2 linked regions of the Roseiflexus sp. RS-1 genome follow. The protein of the gene in region 1 interacts with the protein of each later gene in a pairwise test. Links are inferred from orthologs where the notes say so. Each region holds a gene or a part of one and is shown on either strand. Other genes may lie near its edges. The genes, in order: gyrB and gyrA.

Region 1 (8,288 bases):
GTTTGCGATTGGCGCAAATGCAGATGCGGTTTTTCGTCGTCTGACTGAAGCGATGGGGCAACCTGAACTGGCGACCGATCCGCGGTACGCCACCCACAGCGCACGTGGCAATCATCAGGCGGAACTTGATGAGGTGATCGCCGCCTGGACGATCCAGCATACAACTGACGAGTTGCAGCAGTTAATGGATGCGCATGGCGTACCTGCCAGTCGTATCTACACCGCACGCGAAATGTTATCCGATCCGCACTTCGTTGCGCGCCAGGCGATCATCAGCGTTCAGGCGCCCGGCATTGGCGACATGGTGATGCAGAATGTGATTCCTCGCTTGAGCGAAACTCCCGGTGGCGTGGACTGGACCGGTCCCGAACTCGGCGAGCATACCGGGGCTGTGCTGGGCGAGTTGCTTGGCCTGTCATCTGCTGAACTTGCGGCGTTGCGCGATCAGGGGGTCATTTGAAACGTGGACAACCTTCAGCGAGACATAACCATCATCGACGTCGCTCCGCGCGACGGATTGCAAAACGAGCCGGAAATACTCCCGGTTGTCACAAAAGTCGCGTTGATCCGGCGTCTGGTGGAATCGGGTATACCGTGGGTGGAGATCGGCGCTTTCGTCAACCCGCGCCAGGTTCCGCAGCAAGCTGGCACGACCGAGGTGGCAATGGCGCTGACAGATGGTGAGACTGCCAGATTTACCTGCCTGATCCCGAATATGCGCGGGTACGAACTGGCTGTTGCTGCCGGTATGCGTCATGTTCGTCTGGTGCTGGCAGCCAGCGAGTCGTTGAATCAGGCGAACTTCAAACGCAGTGTGAGCGACTCGCTGGCAGATTTTGCACATATTGCCGGGCAAGCCGTCCGTGATGGCGTGGCGTTTGGCGTTGCCGTCGGCGCTGCTTTTGGCTGTCCATTCGAGGGTGCAGTCGCGCCGGTGCGTGTCCTGGATCTCGTGCGCCGCGCAGTCGATCTAGGGGCGACCGAGATCATCCTGGCGGATACCACTGGCATGGGGGCGCCGACACAGGTTGCCAGGTTGTGCCGTGAAGCCCTGACCCTGCTCGATCAACGCGCAGCACTGACTGTTCATTTTCACAACACGCGCAATACCGGCTACGCCAATGCGTTTGCTGCCTGGCAGGTCGGCGTGCGACGCTTCGACGCCAGTCTGGGGGGGATCGGCGGATGTCCGTTTGCGCCGCGAGCGGTGGGGAATATTGCGACTGAAGATCTGGTGCATATGTTCCACGGCATGGGGGTACGCACCGGGATCGATCTCGGCACATTGCTGGACGCAGCGAACTGGCTGGCCGCGCACCTGGGACGACCGCTCCCGGCGCTGGTAGGGAAAGCGGGTCCGGTCTACCATTCGAGTTGAGCAGGGTGGGCAGCGGTATCCAGTTCGCCACTGGAGGAGTTGCTGTCACGCTGCGAAGCAGAAACAGGCCTTCCCGCACCGCGCAAGCCGGTTCCGCTGCGGTGGGCGGCTGCGAAAGCCCGACGCAGGACGCAGCCTTCTGGCGAAAGCAACGGGGCAGCAGCGCAGGTCGGAGATGTCACTTCAGGTTCGGACGGGGCGCGTCTGTCGTGAGGAACGCAATTCCGCCGGACGATGGTTCTGCTGGAGTAACATCGTAGTATGGGGGTATGGACGTCGATGGCCGATCTCGAATCTGATTACAAACGCCACGGGCTTGCTGCGCGGGTCGGCTTTGGTTCGCGCCCCGCGCTTCTCGTGGTCGATTTCATCAAAGCATATACGACCCCCGGCTCGCCGCTGTATGCTGCGCCCGGCGTTCCTGATGCAGTACGCGCCAGTGCGCGCCTCCTCCAGTCTGTACGGGAGCGCAACATTCCTGTGATCTACACAACAGTCAGTTATGCGCCTGACGGACGCGACGGCGGCTGGTTTGTCCGGAAAGTGCCCGCGCTGCTCCAACTCACCGCCGACTCGCCGCTCGCTCAGATTGTCGATGAACTTGCACCGCGTGATGGGGATCTGGTAATCACCAAGAAGTATGCCAGCGCGTTCTTTGGAACACCAGTCGCTGCCACACTCACGGCGCTTGGGGTGGATACCATCATTCTCATCGGATGCTCGACAAGCGGGTGTGTCCGCGCCAGCGCCGTTGATGGCATGCAGTACGGTTTCAGGGTCATCGTTCCGCGTGAGTGTGTCGGGGATCGCGCTCCCGGTCCCCACGAAGCCAACCTGTTCGATATCGACGCAAAGTATGGCGATGTGATGTCGCTGGAAGAGGTTTTGGAGTATCTGCAGGGTGTGGAATAGCGCCCCTGTTTCACGTGAAACACCCCTGCCTCCGTTTCGCACTCAATATCGGGGAACAACACCCCTCCAGGATCTTGCGTTCCATCTCCTGTTCGGTCGCCATGACGCCAGAAGGACCCCCTTCTCCCGTACAAGGAGAAGGGGGGCAGGGGACGCAGTGTGCGCATTGAGTGAACATGAAGCGAGGAAAAGTGGGCGCACACCATCAAATGTCGAGGTTCCGCACCTCCAGCGCGTGCGTCTGAATGAAGCGTTTGCGTGGCGGCACCAGATCGCCCATCAGCATGGTAAATGTCTCATCCGCCTGTTGCGCATCTTCGAGCGTCACCTGGAGCAGCAGACGGTTGAGCGGATTCATCGTCGTCTCCCACAACTGTGCTGCGTTCATCTCGCCAAGCCCCTTGTAGCGCGTGATCGTCGCTTTATTCCGCTCGGAAGACGAAAGTGTCGCCAGGTACTGATCACGCTCCGCATCGGTAAAGACATACTTTTCCGTCTTGCCGTGAACAATCCGGTACAGCGGCGGTTGCGCCAGATAGAGGTGCCCATTGGTGATAATCTGACGCATATAGCGGAAAAAGAAGGTGAGCAACAGCGTGCGAATATGGCTTCCATCGACATCGGCGTCGCACATTAGAATGATCCGGTGATACCGGAGTTTTGCTGGATCGAACTGATCGCCGACACCGGCGCCGATGGCGGTGATCAGCGCCTTTACCTCGTTGTTGGAAAGCATTTTGTCGAGCCGACTCTTCTCGACATTGAGGATTTTACCGCGCAGCGGCAGAATCGCCTGGTAGCGCCGGTCGCGCCCCTGCTTCGCACTCCCGCCAGCGCTATCGCCCTCAACAATGAACAGTTCAGTGCGCGCCGGATTGGTATCCGAGCAGTCTGCCAGTTTACCCGGCAGCGAAAAACCCTCCATCGCACTCTTGCGCGCCGTTTCACGCACCTTCTGAACAGCGATGCGCGTGCGCGCCGCCGCAATACACTTCTCGATGATCCGCCGCGCTTCCTGTGGATTCTCCTCAAGCCAGGCGCTGAACGCGTCGCCAAACACCGTATTGACCGCGCCCGACGCCGCAGGACTGACCAGTTTTTCCTTGGTTTGCGAACTGAACTGCGGATCGCGCAGTTTGACGCTGATCACCGCCGTCAACCCTTCACGCACATCATCGCCGGTCAGATTGCCCTCATTCTCCTTAAGCAGCCCTTTACTGCGCGCATAGGCGTTGATCACCCGCGTCAGCGCACTGCGGAAACCGGCGACGTGCGCACCGCCATCAGTGTTGTTGATGCCATTAGCAAATGCATACACCGAGTCGGTATCAAAACTTTCGGTGTACTGCAACGCCACTTCCACCATCACATCATCGACGATCCGTTCAACATAGAACGGTTGTTTATGCAGGACATTCCTGTCCTTGTTGAGGTGGCGCACATACGAGCGGATACCGCCCTCGAAGTAGAAATTGACCTCGTTCCCGTCACGTTCGTCAACAAACTTGAAGCGCAACCCTTTGTTGAGATACGCCATTTCACGGAAGCGCTGCGCCAGCGTTTTGAAGTTGTAATCCAGCGTTTGAATAATCGTCGTATCCGGCAGAAAGCGCGTGATCGTCCCGCGCCGCGTGGTCGGACCGACCTTCTGCACCTCGCACTGCGGCACACCGCAGCGATACTCCTGGAAGTAGTGCATCCCGTCGCGTGCATTATGTACATCAACACGCATGTATGCCGAGAGCGCATTGACCGCCGATACGCCAACGCCATGCAATCCCGATGAGACTTTATAACTCTTGTTATCGAACTTCCCGCCAGCGTGCAGCACGGTCATCACCACCTGAAGCGTGCTGACGCCCAGTTTGGGATGCGGACCGGTGGGAATGCCATACCCGTCGTCGGCGACCGTCACCGAACCGTCGCGGTGAATGGTGACTTCAACGGTCGTCGCGCGCCCGGCCATCACCTCATCGACCGAATTATCGACGACTTCGCGCACCATGGTGTGCAGTCCGTTGACATCGGTCGGACCGATATACATGCCAGGTCGGCGGCGTACCGCCTCCATACCTTCGAGAACCTGGATCTGATTTTCGTCGTAGCCGGTTGCTTCGACCGGCTGCAGTGGTTCTGTCGTCATAGGTGGCTCGAGTCGTTCTTCGTTATGTTGATACGATAGATGCCTGAACGATACTGATGGCGTCGTTCCGACAACGGATGCTGTGCAGGTCAACGGATGTACACAATGCGTGTCACACTGTTATGCCCCTGGTCGGACCAGGTGCTGCTCACTCAGACGACGCAGGCGCTCACGGTAGAACGCCATACGCGCCGCCGCCAGTCCGGCGCCGATGTACGCACTGCCAAGCGCCGCCGCTATGCCGCCTGCTGTCGAATTGCCGAACATTTCCCAGATCACCTCGGTTCCACGGGTAATGATCAGGGACAGGATCAACAGACCGACGACGCCCCACAGGTTGCGGCGCACCACCTCGAAACTCGTCCGAATAGCGCGCAGCGGTCCCACCCGGCTCATCACAATCGCTTCGTTGGCAAAACCGACATAAATCTGCACCCAGATGATCACTACCAGGATCAGGCTGAACGCCAGGATGCCCAGCACCTCATTCACCGCCATCAGCAGGGCAGCCGCGAAGGTGAACGGTATGCCGATCAGCACGAACGCTGCGGCGAGGATTGCCATCACCCCAAGGACTGCCACACCAATGTGCACCAGCACGCGCCAGAAATCGCGGTGCAACACCGGCTCACCACGCACTGCTGCACCAACCAGCGTGAGAAACAGAATACCGATCGGAAAGACGATCAGGTTGATCAGGACGAACGTGAGCAGCGCCTCCGGAACACTGGCGATGGTCACCACCGCGCTCATACTGCCGGTCGCCAGCGCACCGGGCGCAAACCGCGGAATAACAAACCGCGGCATCACGTTCATCAACGCCAGCGTCTGTCGCAGGTCTGTCTGACCAAGCTCCGCCAGCAGTGCACTCATCTGAACCTGTGTGTCGCTGTTTGTGTCCGTCGATGCGCCTGCCAGCCTGGTCAGAAAACTATCGAAGCGATTGAAAAGCGGCGCAAATGAGACCGGTGCTGTGATCAGAAGCGCCAGATTAAAGACGAACACCAGCAGCAGCGCAGCCGGCCTCCGGTGAATGGCGCGATACCCTTCGCTCAGCGTGTCGATGATCGAGGCGGATTGCCGCATACGGACGCTCTAAATATGTCACAGACAACCTCCATATTATACCATATATCGCCAGGGATCGGGGAGGGATGTGAACGGGTGTTCGTTTTGGACAACGTGACACATGTATCTCCTGCCCCTTCTCGCTTGCCGGTCCATCATCGTCAACGGTGCTATAATAAGAAGGTTACAATGCATCAGAAAGCCAGGAAATGACGCTCTCCACCGTGTCGGATCAGAGCATGTTCACGCCAGAAGCGCTTGCCGCGCTGACGGTTCCCGGTGTCGCAGCGCGCTGGAATGCCATTCAGGAACGGTTGCATCCGGTGCTGGCAACATGCGCAGCACGTCTCGGCGCAGAGGCTTCCGTGCGTTTTCCGCGCATCTGGAACCTCTACGAGATCAGTTACCGCAGTCAACGCTCCATCAACCGTGGTCGGGGAGTGCGGGATCCAATCAACGAGTATTACATGGTCGTTGATCGACCGCCGCGCGGTGCAGGAGTCTACGTGGCGGTCAGCGGCGCCGAGCGTCTGATCCTTGTTGCGTTGCACGTCGCGCGGCGACGCAAAGAAGACCTGGCGCGTCTGTGGGAGGAATCACGCGCTTTCTGGTCGCCGCTGGTCGAACGGCTCACCGACGTGCGATTTGCCGAACGCGAACGTCCTTCCGATGTGGAGACGCACTGGCTCGACCGTTATCTGGCGAACCGTGCAGCATCGTCGCTGCTGGCAGGATTCGCCTATCGCTGGGACGATCCGCAGGTGCTGCAACCGGGGTTTATCGAGCGGTTGATCGACGATGCGCTGACCCTGCTGCCGCTCAATGAGGCGCTCATGGAGCGAGCCGAAGCGCGCGATCCGACCGGCGCCGCCTGGTTGCGCGAACAGCGCGCTGCCTACACGGCAGCGGAAGAACCTCCTGTTGAGGTGATTATCGAGCGCATCCACGCCCGTGGTTTTACCCTGTCGGAGCGTATTATTCGTGCGTACCATGTCGCGCTGCGCACCCGTCCGCTTGTCATCCTGCCGGGCATTTCCGGCACCGGCAAAACCCGCCTGACTCGTCTGTACGCCGATGCGGTGGTCGGTGAACGCTTCGCGCCTGGTCAGGAAAATGAGCGCTATCTGCTCGTCGCCGTGCAGCCCGACTGGCATAGCGCCCGCGATCTGCTCGGCTATTACAATGCGATCACCGGAAAATACCATCCAACGCCGTTTCTCCGCTTTCTGCTGCGCGCATCCGCCGACCCTTCCGCGCGCTACTTTGTCTGTCTCGATGAAATGAACCTGGCGCGACCGGAATACTACCTGGCGCCGATCCTGTCGGCGATGGAAACCGATGATCGCCTGATCGACCTCGGCGCGCCCGCCGCTGTTGTTGAGACGGTCACCGGCGAGGTGCTGTCCAATCCTTTTCGCCTGCCGGCGAATGTGGCGATCACCGGCACGGTCAATGTCGATGAAAGCGCGCATGCGCTCTCCGATAAACTGCTCGACCGCGCGAATGTGATTGAATTGACCGATGTCGATCTGGAAGGGTTCCGCACAGCATACCCTGGCGCTATCGACGATACGATCTGGAACGTCATTGTCGCAGTGCATAGCATTGTCGCGCGTGCCGGACAACCATTCGGGTATCGTGTGCTGAACGAGATAATACGCTACATTGAACAGTCGCAGGGGGTGATGACACCGCAGCAGGCGCTCGATCTTCAGATCAAGCAGAAGATCCTGCCAAAACTGCGCGGCGATGATACGCCACGTTTGCGGCGCGCCTTGACCGAACTGCTGGAACTGCTGCTCGGCGCACCGCAGAGCGTCTGGAAGCGCGCCGCGCATATCGCCGCTGAAACGATCGCGGAAGCGCCGTTCCCCGAATCGGCGGAGAAAGTGCGGCGCATGCTCGAACGCCTGGATGCTGATGGGTTCACCGATTTCTATGGATGACGTTGCTGCAAACACGCACCGCTGAGACGCCGGGGGCGCAGAGGGTAAAAAACGACATACATGCGCGTGACGCGATACGGAAGCCGCCGCTGCGAACGCCGCGTCGCTGCGGTGACATGCCCTTTTTGCAGCGGACTCGTGCTTTGCTGCAAAGACGCACCGCTGAGACGCCGGGGGCGCAGAGAACCCTGAAAACGACCCATGCATGGCGTAGCGTGCGTGTGCGTGATACGCGAGAGAATCTTCCTCTGCAAACGCCGCGTCGCTGCGGTGACATGCCCTTTTTGCAGCGGACTCATGGATGAAAACACATGCGCTCATGTGCTCGACGCGCCCTTGATGGCAGCCACCCATTGTTCGTCCAGCATCGCAATGTCGGGTTGATCTGGCGTGTAGCGCACCTGCACCGTCGCGCGCGTCTGGAGATAATCGTGTAACTCCTTGCCGATCTTCTGCGCCTGCCGGTAGCGTATGGTCCTTCCGTATCGGTCGATGACGGTCAGTTCCCAGGCGACGACAAATGGCTCACCCTCGAAGCCTTCATACTGCCAGACATCCAGGACTGGCGCTTCGGCAACCGCTGTGGCGTTGCGCAGCGATCGTGCGAACCGATACATTTGCATCCCCTGGATGATGTTGATGATTCCCGGAACGAGAAACAGTGACGGCAGAAGAAGTGACAGAAAGAGCGCTCCTGGGTGTGCCGTCCAGTTCTGTTGGATCGTCCATGCAATGATAGCGCCTGCGATGCACGTGATGACGATACCGACGATTGTCGTGGCATTAAACAAACGCGGCACACAGATCCGCTTCAAGGATTGTCCGGTAAGCCGTCGTTGCT
Region 2 (8,375 bases), 850 kb from region 1 along the record:
TCACCGCCGATTACGATTGCAACCCGCAGGGCTTGCACGATGTGAGGCAGGGCTTCAGCCCGCCGATCACCGCCGATTACGATTGCAACCCGCAGGGCTTGCACGATGTGAGGCAGGGCTTCAGCCCGTCGATCACCGCCGATTACGATTGCAGCCCGCAGGGCTTGCACGATGTGAGGCAGGGCTTCAGCCCGCCGATAACTTTGATCCATCGATAGCGCTCAAAAATCAACCAAACGAATACAACCGCCGCTGGAGTTCCATCACCGTCTGGCGCAGTGCTTCGCCTCCGCCAAATTGCTGACTGACGCCTTTCAGCCCGCCCAGCGGTTTGAACGCAGGTAGACGAAAAACGCGCGGATTGACCATTTCCTCCACTCCACTCAGGCGGTACTGCTCTAACAGGGCTTCAATGACGCGCCGCTGCTGATCAGGAAAGGCTTTCAGCCAGTCGGCGTGCTGCTGCAAAAATGCCTGAGCACGCTGATCACGGGTAAGAATGGGGTGGCGCCCGAAAGCGATATAAGCCAGAACATCAAATGGGTCTGTTTGCCGAATGTCCAGAACTTCAGCCAGGACATCAGGGTATACGCTGACATGCTGTAACTCATCTTGCGCTTGCCGACGTTGTTTTTCCTCTCGCCAGATTTGCACCAGTTTCTCCCAACTTGAAATCAACGCCCGTGTTTTCTCGCGTGAGTAGTCCACATACTGTTCGAGTGTAAGCGGCTCGTTCAGCCCTGCGACCAGAAACGTGGCTTCCTCAGCAATCGTTACCTGCAAATTTTTGACCACTATCTCCTGCCGTCCACTCTGCTGGATTGGCGAGAGTTCAAAATCGAGCGTGACAGGCGTGCTGTCCTGCGTGTTGATATGCTTCTGCTGGCGGTTGAAGCGCGGAGCATAAACCACAATGGATATTTCGCCCACTGGCAAGTTCTCGAAACGGTATTGGCCGTTTTCATCGGTCAGGATCGGACCTCGCTGGTCGTTCGGACCGGCCATTACCGCCACACTTGCCCCTTGAATCACGTTGCTGCTCTTTGCCAGACGCACCGTTCCCTGTGCGATACCGGTCTGAGCGTTTGGGTCGGGCGCTACCTGTACTGGACGGGTTGGACAATCCCAGCGCGGATCGAGCAGGCGGGTGGCGTTGGTGTAATCAATAATGCGGAACCACAGTTTGCCGGTGGCCGGATCAAGGCGACTGCCACGCCCGATGATTTGCTTGAAAAGAATCGGCGAGGAAATTGTTTTCATAAAGACGATATTCCGGCAGGCGGGCACGTCTACGCCGGTCGAAAGCAATTCGGCAGTGGTGGCTACCACTGGTGTTTTGCGGTCACTATCCTGGAACTGGTTAAGCCAGCGCTGCGCCTGCTCGCCCTCTTCGCTGACAATGGGTACAGCGTAATCATGACCCAATCCTAAGCTGGCGAATTCGTTGTTCAGCAGACGGGCGACTTCCCGGGCATGTTCCACATCCACGCAAAATACCATTGTCTTGTGCAAGGGTCCGAACTGACGGAGCAACTTCGCCAGGTGCTTTACCAGCGTATGGGTGCGGTCAGGCAGGCGAATTTCGCGCTCGAAATTGGGGGTGTAATACTCCTCGCGCACTTTGGCGTCTTCTGGCACAATTACTTCGGCGCCCTGTTCCAGTACTCTGGATATGTGCAAACCATCTTTATCTATGCTGGTCAGCACGCGGTGGACTTTATACGTCGCCAAAAAGCCATCTTCGATACCCTGGCTCAGGCTGTAGGTGTACGCCGCCTGGTGCAATACACCTTTGGAAGGGTCTTGCGGGTCGAGCGGGATGGCTGGCTCTTCGGCACAGAAGTAAGCGTAGGTATCCACATTTTCGTCTTGCCTGGGGGTGGCAGTCATTCCCAAATGGATGGCGCTCTCGAAGTGATCGAGAATCTCTTTCCATGTGCCAAAGCCGGAGCGATGCGCCTCGTCCACAATCACCACATCGAAAAAATCGTGCGGGAACTGCTCGAACAGACGCTTCCCTCTGGGATCGGTTGCCCACAGCGTCTGATAAATGCCAAAATACAGGTCGTATTGCAAACTCAGGCGGCGTTTGCCATCCAGCATAAAGCGCGGGTCACCATGGTCGCTCGCAAAGGGGCTGAACGCATTATACGCCTGGTTGCGCAATACCTCGCGGTCTGCCAGGAACAAGATTTTACCCGCACGTCCCTTTTGTTGATGCAACCAGCCCGACTTGACCAGTTTCCAGACGATCTGCATGGCGGTAAAGGTCTTGCCAGTACCGGTGGCCATGGTCAGCAGGATGCGTTTTTGCCCGCGCATCACGCGCACCAGCGTTTCACGGATGGCGGCTTCCTGAAAGTAGCGCGGCTCACTGCCCCGCGTCAGGCTGGACGGCGCGTAAGGATGCAGCAGGGGGTTGCGCTGGCGGGCGGCGGCTACGGCAGCGTTGTACAGCGGGCGCAACTCTGCGATTGTGCGTCCTGCCGCTTTAGGCGAATGAACGCCGGTGTTCAACTCCCAGCGCCGCCACAACTCATCAGGCGACGGGAACTCTTTGAGTTCGCGTGTGGTATCGGTGAACCCATCCCACTCAATAATCTCGTGACCATTGGTGGCATAGGCGAACATCAAATTGTTCTCGCGGGCGTAGCGTTTGGCTTGCTCCAGACCGGCGACAGCGGGCAGGTCTTCGGCTTTGGCTTCTACGACGGCTATTGGGAACGCTTCGGTGTAGCGCAGGAGATAGTCCACAACGCGCGGTTTCTCACGCTCGACGCGTCCGCCGCGCAGAATAACTCGCCCTGGTGTGTATTGCCAGTCAGGACGATAATAGTGCTCACGTGTCACCTGGCTGCGCGTCCAACCGGCACGGTTGAGTAACGGATCGACTAATTGCGCACGGGTGTCGGATTCGTTGCGCGGCATAAGACGCACCGTTGAGCGAAAAGCACAAAACCACTCGACTCACCACAAAGCCCAGCCCTGCCAGTAGTCTCGCACATCACTGAACCATCACCGGGGCAGGTAATGGTGGTGATTATTATAATATCAAAACAACCCACAAAATAACAACGCGCGCCACGCCGTTCAGGTCGGTTGTGACGCCGGGGGAACGTATTGCCTGGCATTGATTACCAGCAAGTCGAAAAGCAGGCGCAGTCGCCACCTATTTGGCATACCCGCACAAGTCTGGTACCATGCGCAGCATGGTATGGAGCATCTCAGACCTGCATCTTTCCTTCGCCCGACCCAAGCCGATGGACATTTTCGGCAGTCGCTGGAAGGACCACCCGGAGCGCATCGCCGCCGCCTGGCGTGCGCGGGTCAAGCCCGATGACGTTGTGCTGCTCGCTGGCGACACCTCGTGGGCAATGAAGCTTCAGGACGCGCTGGTCGATCTCCAGTGGATCGCGGCGCTGCCGGGGCGCAAGATCATCTCGCGCGGCAACCACGACTACTGGTGGAGTTCGGAACGCACCAACCGGGTGCGGCGTTCACTCCCTCCGGGCATCGATATTCTCGAAGCGAGCGCGATTGACATTGGCGAAGCGGTGGTGTGCGCCACACGCGGCTGGAATACGCCGGAAACCCCCGGATTTCAAGAGTCGACCGACCGCCCGTACTACGAGCGCGAATTGATGCGGCTCGACACGGCGCTGGCGGCGGCGCAACATCTGGCGTCCGGCAAACGCCCCATCATTGTCATGATCCACTTCCCGCCGTTCGCGGGGCGCCGCCCGACCGAATTCGCGCGCCGGATTGCGGCTGCAAAGGCGGCCGCCTGCGTGTATGGGCATCTGCACCGCCCCGAAGATTGGGCGGTAGCAACACAGGGGCTGGTCGATGGCGTCTACTACCAGTTGACGTCGTGTGACTACCTGGGGTTTGGACCAGTGGCGGTGCGCGGACTACGTCCCGTCGTGGAGTAGAACAAAGGTTTGAAAATTCTGGACAAACACACGACTTAACGGTATACTACACCTGGAACAGATGCAGGCAGAGCGTTATCCGGCGGCTTTCATGCCGCCGTTGATCATGTTCAGGAGATCGTATGGAAATCGGGATCGTTCGACCGCGCAACATTACCGACGAGATGCGCAGCGCGTACCTCGACTATGCGATGAGCGTGATCGTCTCGCGCGCGCTCCCCGATGCGCGCGACGGTCTCAAACCGGTTCAGACGCGCATCCTCTATGGTATGTGGGACATGGGGATACGGGCGAATCAGCCGTTCAAGAAGTGCGCGCGTATCGTTGGCGAAATCCTGGGCAAGATGCACCCTCACGGCGATAGTGCCGTGTACGATGCGCTGGTGCGTCTGGCGCAACCCTGGAATATGCGCTACCCACTCGTCGAGGGGCAGGGGAATTTTGGCAGCATCGACGGCGACCCGCCAGCGGCGATGCGTTATACCGAGGCGCGTCTTACGCCGATCGCCGAAGAAATGCTCGCCGACATCGAAAAGAATACTGTCGATTTCCGCGACAACTTCGATGGGCTGTACCGTGAACCGGTCGTTCTGCCTGCGCGTATTCCCAATCTGCTGCTGAACGGCGCCGCTGGCATCGCCGTCGGTATGGCGACCAACATCCCGCCGCATAATCTGAACGAGGTGTGCGACGCGATCACGCATCTGATCGATAACCCTGATGCAACGATTGAAGACCTGGCCAGAATCATGCCCGGTCCCGACTTCCCCACTGCGGGTATGATCCTGGGAACGGAAGGCATCATGAATGCCTACAGCACCGGGCGCGGGCACATTACTATTCGCGCAAAAGCGCATATCGAAGAGGCGGCGCGGGGAGCATTCCACATTGTTGTGACCGAACTTCCCTATCAGGTCAATAAGGCGCGCCTTCAGGAGCGTATCGCCGAACTGGCGCGTGATCGCAAGATCGAAGGCATTCGCGATGTGCGTGATGAATCCGACCGTAGCGGCATGCGGCTGGTTATTATTCTGAAGCAGGACGCGCAGCCCAAAAAGGTGTTGAATGCGCTCTACAAACACACGCAAATGCAGACGACGTTCGGCGTCAACATGCTGGCGCTGGTCGAAGGGGGGCGGCAGCCACGTCTGTTGACGCTCAAACGCCTGTTGCAGGAGTACATCGACCATCGCCGCGAGGTCATCCGTCGTCGGACTGAGTTCGATCTCGATAAGGCGCGCGCACGCGCCCACATCCTCGAAGGTCTCAAAATTGCGATCGATAATCTCGACGCGGTGATTGCAACGATCCGCAATTCACGCTCGCGCGACCATGCGCGCACCAACCTGATGAATGGATTTGCGCTCAGTGAGGCGCAGGCAAACGCAATTCTGGAGATGCAACTGGGGCGACTCGCCGCGCTCGAACGGCAGCGGATCGAAGAGGAGTACCGTGAGGTCATCCAGTTGATCGGCGAACTCGAGGATATCCTGGCAAACCCGCGCAAGATTCTGCACCTGATCAAGCAGGACCTCGCCGACCTGAAGGCGAAGTACGGCGATCCGCGTCGCACGCGCATCATCCCCGATGCGGATGGCGAAGTGAGCGACGAGGATCTGATCCCGGACGTTCGGGTGCTGATCACGCTTACCGATCGCGGGTATGTCAAACGCCAGTCGCCCGACATCTACCGGACGCAGCGACGCGGCGGGCGCGGCATCCGTGGCGCGACCATTCGTGAGCAGGATGTGGTGCGGCACATTCTGGCCGCCAGTACCATGGACGACCTGCTTTTCTTCACCGATCGCGGCAAGGTGTATCAGATCAAAGCGCACGAACTCCCCGACGCCAGCCGAACCGCCAAGGGGCTGCCGCTGGTCAACCTGATTGCGCTCGAACCGGGCGAACAGGTCACATCGGTGCTGGCAGTCCCCGATTTCGAGAAGGCGGAATACCTGATTATGGCGACGGTGCGCGGCAAGATCAAGCGCACGTCCATCAAAGAGTACAGTCAGGTGCGTTCCAATGGATTGATTGCCATTGGTCTCGAAGATGGCGATGAATTGGGCTGGGTGGCGATGACCCAGGGGCACGAGGATGTGCTGCTTACCACTGCCCGTGGGCAGACCATCCGGTTCCGCCAGGAAGAGGTGCGCCCAATGGGGCGACCGGCCACCGGTGTCATCGGTATCGCGCTCGCCGAAGGGGATCGAGTGGTCTCGATGGACCTGGCGCGCGAAAACGCGGCGCTGCTGGTGGTAACCGCCAATGGCTATGGGAAGCGCACCGCGCTGGAAGAATACCCGGTCAAGGGGCGCGCCACCGGCGGAGTCATCACGATCCGGCTCCGCCCCGGCGATGAGGTTGCCGTCGCCCATGTTGTGCATGAGCATTCGCTGCTGACGTTTATCACCGAGAGCGGCATGGTGATGCGCACCGAAGCCGACGGTATTTCAATGTTCGGGCGCAATACGCAGGGTGTGACGATTGTCAACCTGGCGCCGAACGACCGCGTGGCGGCGCTGTGCGTCGAGGAGCCGGACGAGAGCGAAGAACGCAGTGATCGTGTGTTGATCGACCCGACCAGGGGGTAAAAGAATCGTTAACCGCACGTGAGGAACCGCTATGACGCACACGACGACCCCCGCATCTGCGCCGGGCGCACCGCCTGCCGACGACCGTTTCGTTACGGCTGGCGCCTCGTGCCGCGTCCCACCCCCGACAATCCGCATCATCTGGAACAGGTTCCGCTGACCCTGGAGGATGTCCTGCACCCGGAAGTGGGAGATTTCATCGTGCACAGCGACCGCCACGCGATCGACCGGATGTACCTGACGGCAGTGCTGCGCACCCGCCTGGAGGAATCCGGCGCGGCGATTGTGCTCAGCGATGTGCGCATTGCGTGGGATGTGCCCGACCTGCGCCCGCACGGACCGGATGTGATGGTCATTCCCGGCATCGTCGAACGCCAGGACTGGAGCACGTTCGACGTGGCGGTCGAAGGGGCGCGTCCGGCGATGATCATTGAAATCACCTCGCCGGAGACGCGCGAGAACGATCTGGAGATCAAGGTTGACCATTACGCGCGGGCAGGGGTGCCGCAGTACGTGATTGTGGACAATCAGAGTCGCAGGGGAGCGCGCCGCCTGCGACTGCTCGACTATCGGCTGGCCGACGGGGTGTATCGACTGCACCCGCCGGACGCGGCAGAGCGGGTGCATCTGGTGATTGCCGACCTGTGGCTGAGAATTGAAGGCGATCACGTCGTCTGCTACGACGAGCACGGTGCGGCGTTCGGCGACTATGCGACCGTGGTGCGGCGGGCGAAGGAAGCAGAGCGGCAGACGCGGCGGGAAGCGGAACGGGCACGGCGCGAAGCAGCAGCGCGGGAAGCCGAAGCGCGCCTGCGCACCGCCGCCGAGGAGCAGGCGCGGCGAGAAGCGGAACGGGCGCAGCAGGAAGCAGCGGCACGGGAAGCCGAAGCGCGCCTGCGCGCCGCTGCCGAGGAGCAGGCGCGGCGAGAAGCGGAACGGGCGCAGCAGGAAGCAGCGGCACGGGAAGCCGAAGCGCGCCTGCGCGCCGCTGCCGAAGCGCGCCTGCGTGCTCTTGAGGAAGAACTGCGCCGGTTGCGCGGCGAAGGGTGACGTTTCTGGCTGCGCCCTTCGTCGCGCCAGGCGCAGCCAGGAAGAGGCGATGACGCGCCTTTACATCTCCAGGCGCGATCCATCGAAATGCCGCAACCATCCCCTCGCGTCTGAACGCCGTAATCCCCGCGCGTAGGGGAACAAGGGGAACAGACCGTCGCCCCTTAACGCCGGCTGACGCCGATGATGAGCGTGCGCCCCCCATCGAGTTCCAGCGTTGTGGTGTGTACGTGATCCGGCGGCGCACAGAGGCGCAGGTCGTCCGCCAGCGTCTCTTCACGCACATAGTCGCCCCAGGCGCGCAGCATGGCTTCTACCTCAGCGTCGCCGTCGGCGCCGCCCAGATAGACGATGATCCGGTCGCTGATAGCAAACCCGGCATCTTTGCGCGCATCCTGAATATTGCGCACCAGTTCGCGCGCCAGCCCTTCCATCGTCAATTCCGGCGTCAGGGTGGTGTCGAGCGCAACCAGAACGCCGCCATCCTCGGCGACCGCGTACCCCTGCGGAGAACTGCTTTCGACCAGCACCTCTTCCGGCAGAAGTTCGATGGTCTGCCCTTCAATGGAGAGGGTGATGTTCCGCCCCTCTTCGACCGCCTGCGCCGCCGCGCGCGCTGCATCGCCCGTCAGGTCGCGGAGCGCCTCAGTGAGCGCTGGCACCAGTTTGCCGTATTTGCGACCGACCAGGCGCAGGTTGGGTTTGAAGCGGTACTCGACCAGGCTGGTTGCGCTGTCGAGGTAGCGCACTGCTTTGACGTTGAGTTCTTCGCGCAGTTCCGCCTCAAAGCGACGCAACC

Evidence for each region.
Region 2: the proteins of gyrB (region 1) and gyrA interact in binary tests that used the Escherichia coli proteins (3 or more experiments, as listed by UniProt). The link is inferred for Roseiflexus sp. RS-1 from one-to-one orthologs.

The regions. Positions count from the first base shown.
Region 1 is NC_009523.1:49,519-57,806, reverse strand. Bases 1,965-4,921 are described here. They hold gyrB (DNA topoisomerase (ATP-hydrolyzing) subunit B), read right to left. Parts: upstream 4,434-4,921; coding sequence 2,496-4,433; downstream 1,965-2,495. Other genes in these bases: ROSERS_RS00235 (hypothetical protein), read right to left, coding at 4,554-4,921; ROSERS_RS00245 (N-carbamoylsarcosine amidohydrolase), read left to right, coding at 1,965-2,290. In the rest of the region: ROSERS_RS00255 (CaiB/BaiF CoA transferase family protein), read left to right, coding at 1-460; ROSERS_RS00250 (hydroxymethylglutaryl-CoA lyase), read left to right, coding at 464-1,378; more of ROSERS_RS00245, read left to right, coding at 1,658-1,964; more of ROSERS_RS00235, read right to left, coding at 4,922-5,519; ROSERS_RS00230 (McrB family protein), read left to right, coding at 5,711-7,447; ROSERS_RS00220 (zinc ribbon domain-containing protein), read right to left, coding at 7,765-8,288. UniProt on the Escherichia coli protein: DNA gyrase negatively supercoils closed circular double-stranded DNA in an ATP-dependent manner to maintain chromosomes in an underwound state.
Region 2 is NC_009523.1:898,076-906,450, reverse strand. Bases 3,747-6,790 are described here. They hold gyrA (DNA gyrase subunit A), read left to right. Parts: upstream 3,747-4,054; coding sequence 4,055-6,526; downstream 6,527-6,790. Other genes in these bases: ROSERS_RS03765 (metallophosphoesterase), read left to right, coding at 3,747-3,932. In the rest of the region: ROSERS_RS25795 (hypothetical protein), read left to right, coding at 1-218; hsdR (EcoAI/FtnUII family type I restriction enzme subunit R), read right to left, coding at 229-2,928; more of ROSERS_RS03765, read left to right, coding at 3,201-3,746; ileS (isoleucine--tRNA ligase), read right to left, coding at 7,741-8,375. UniProt on the Escherichia coli protein: A type II topoisomerase that negatively supercoils closed circular double-stranded (ds) DNA in an ATP-dependent manner to maintain chromosomes in an underwound state.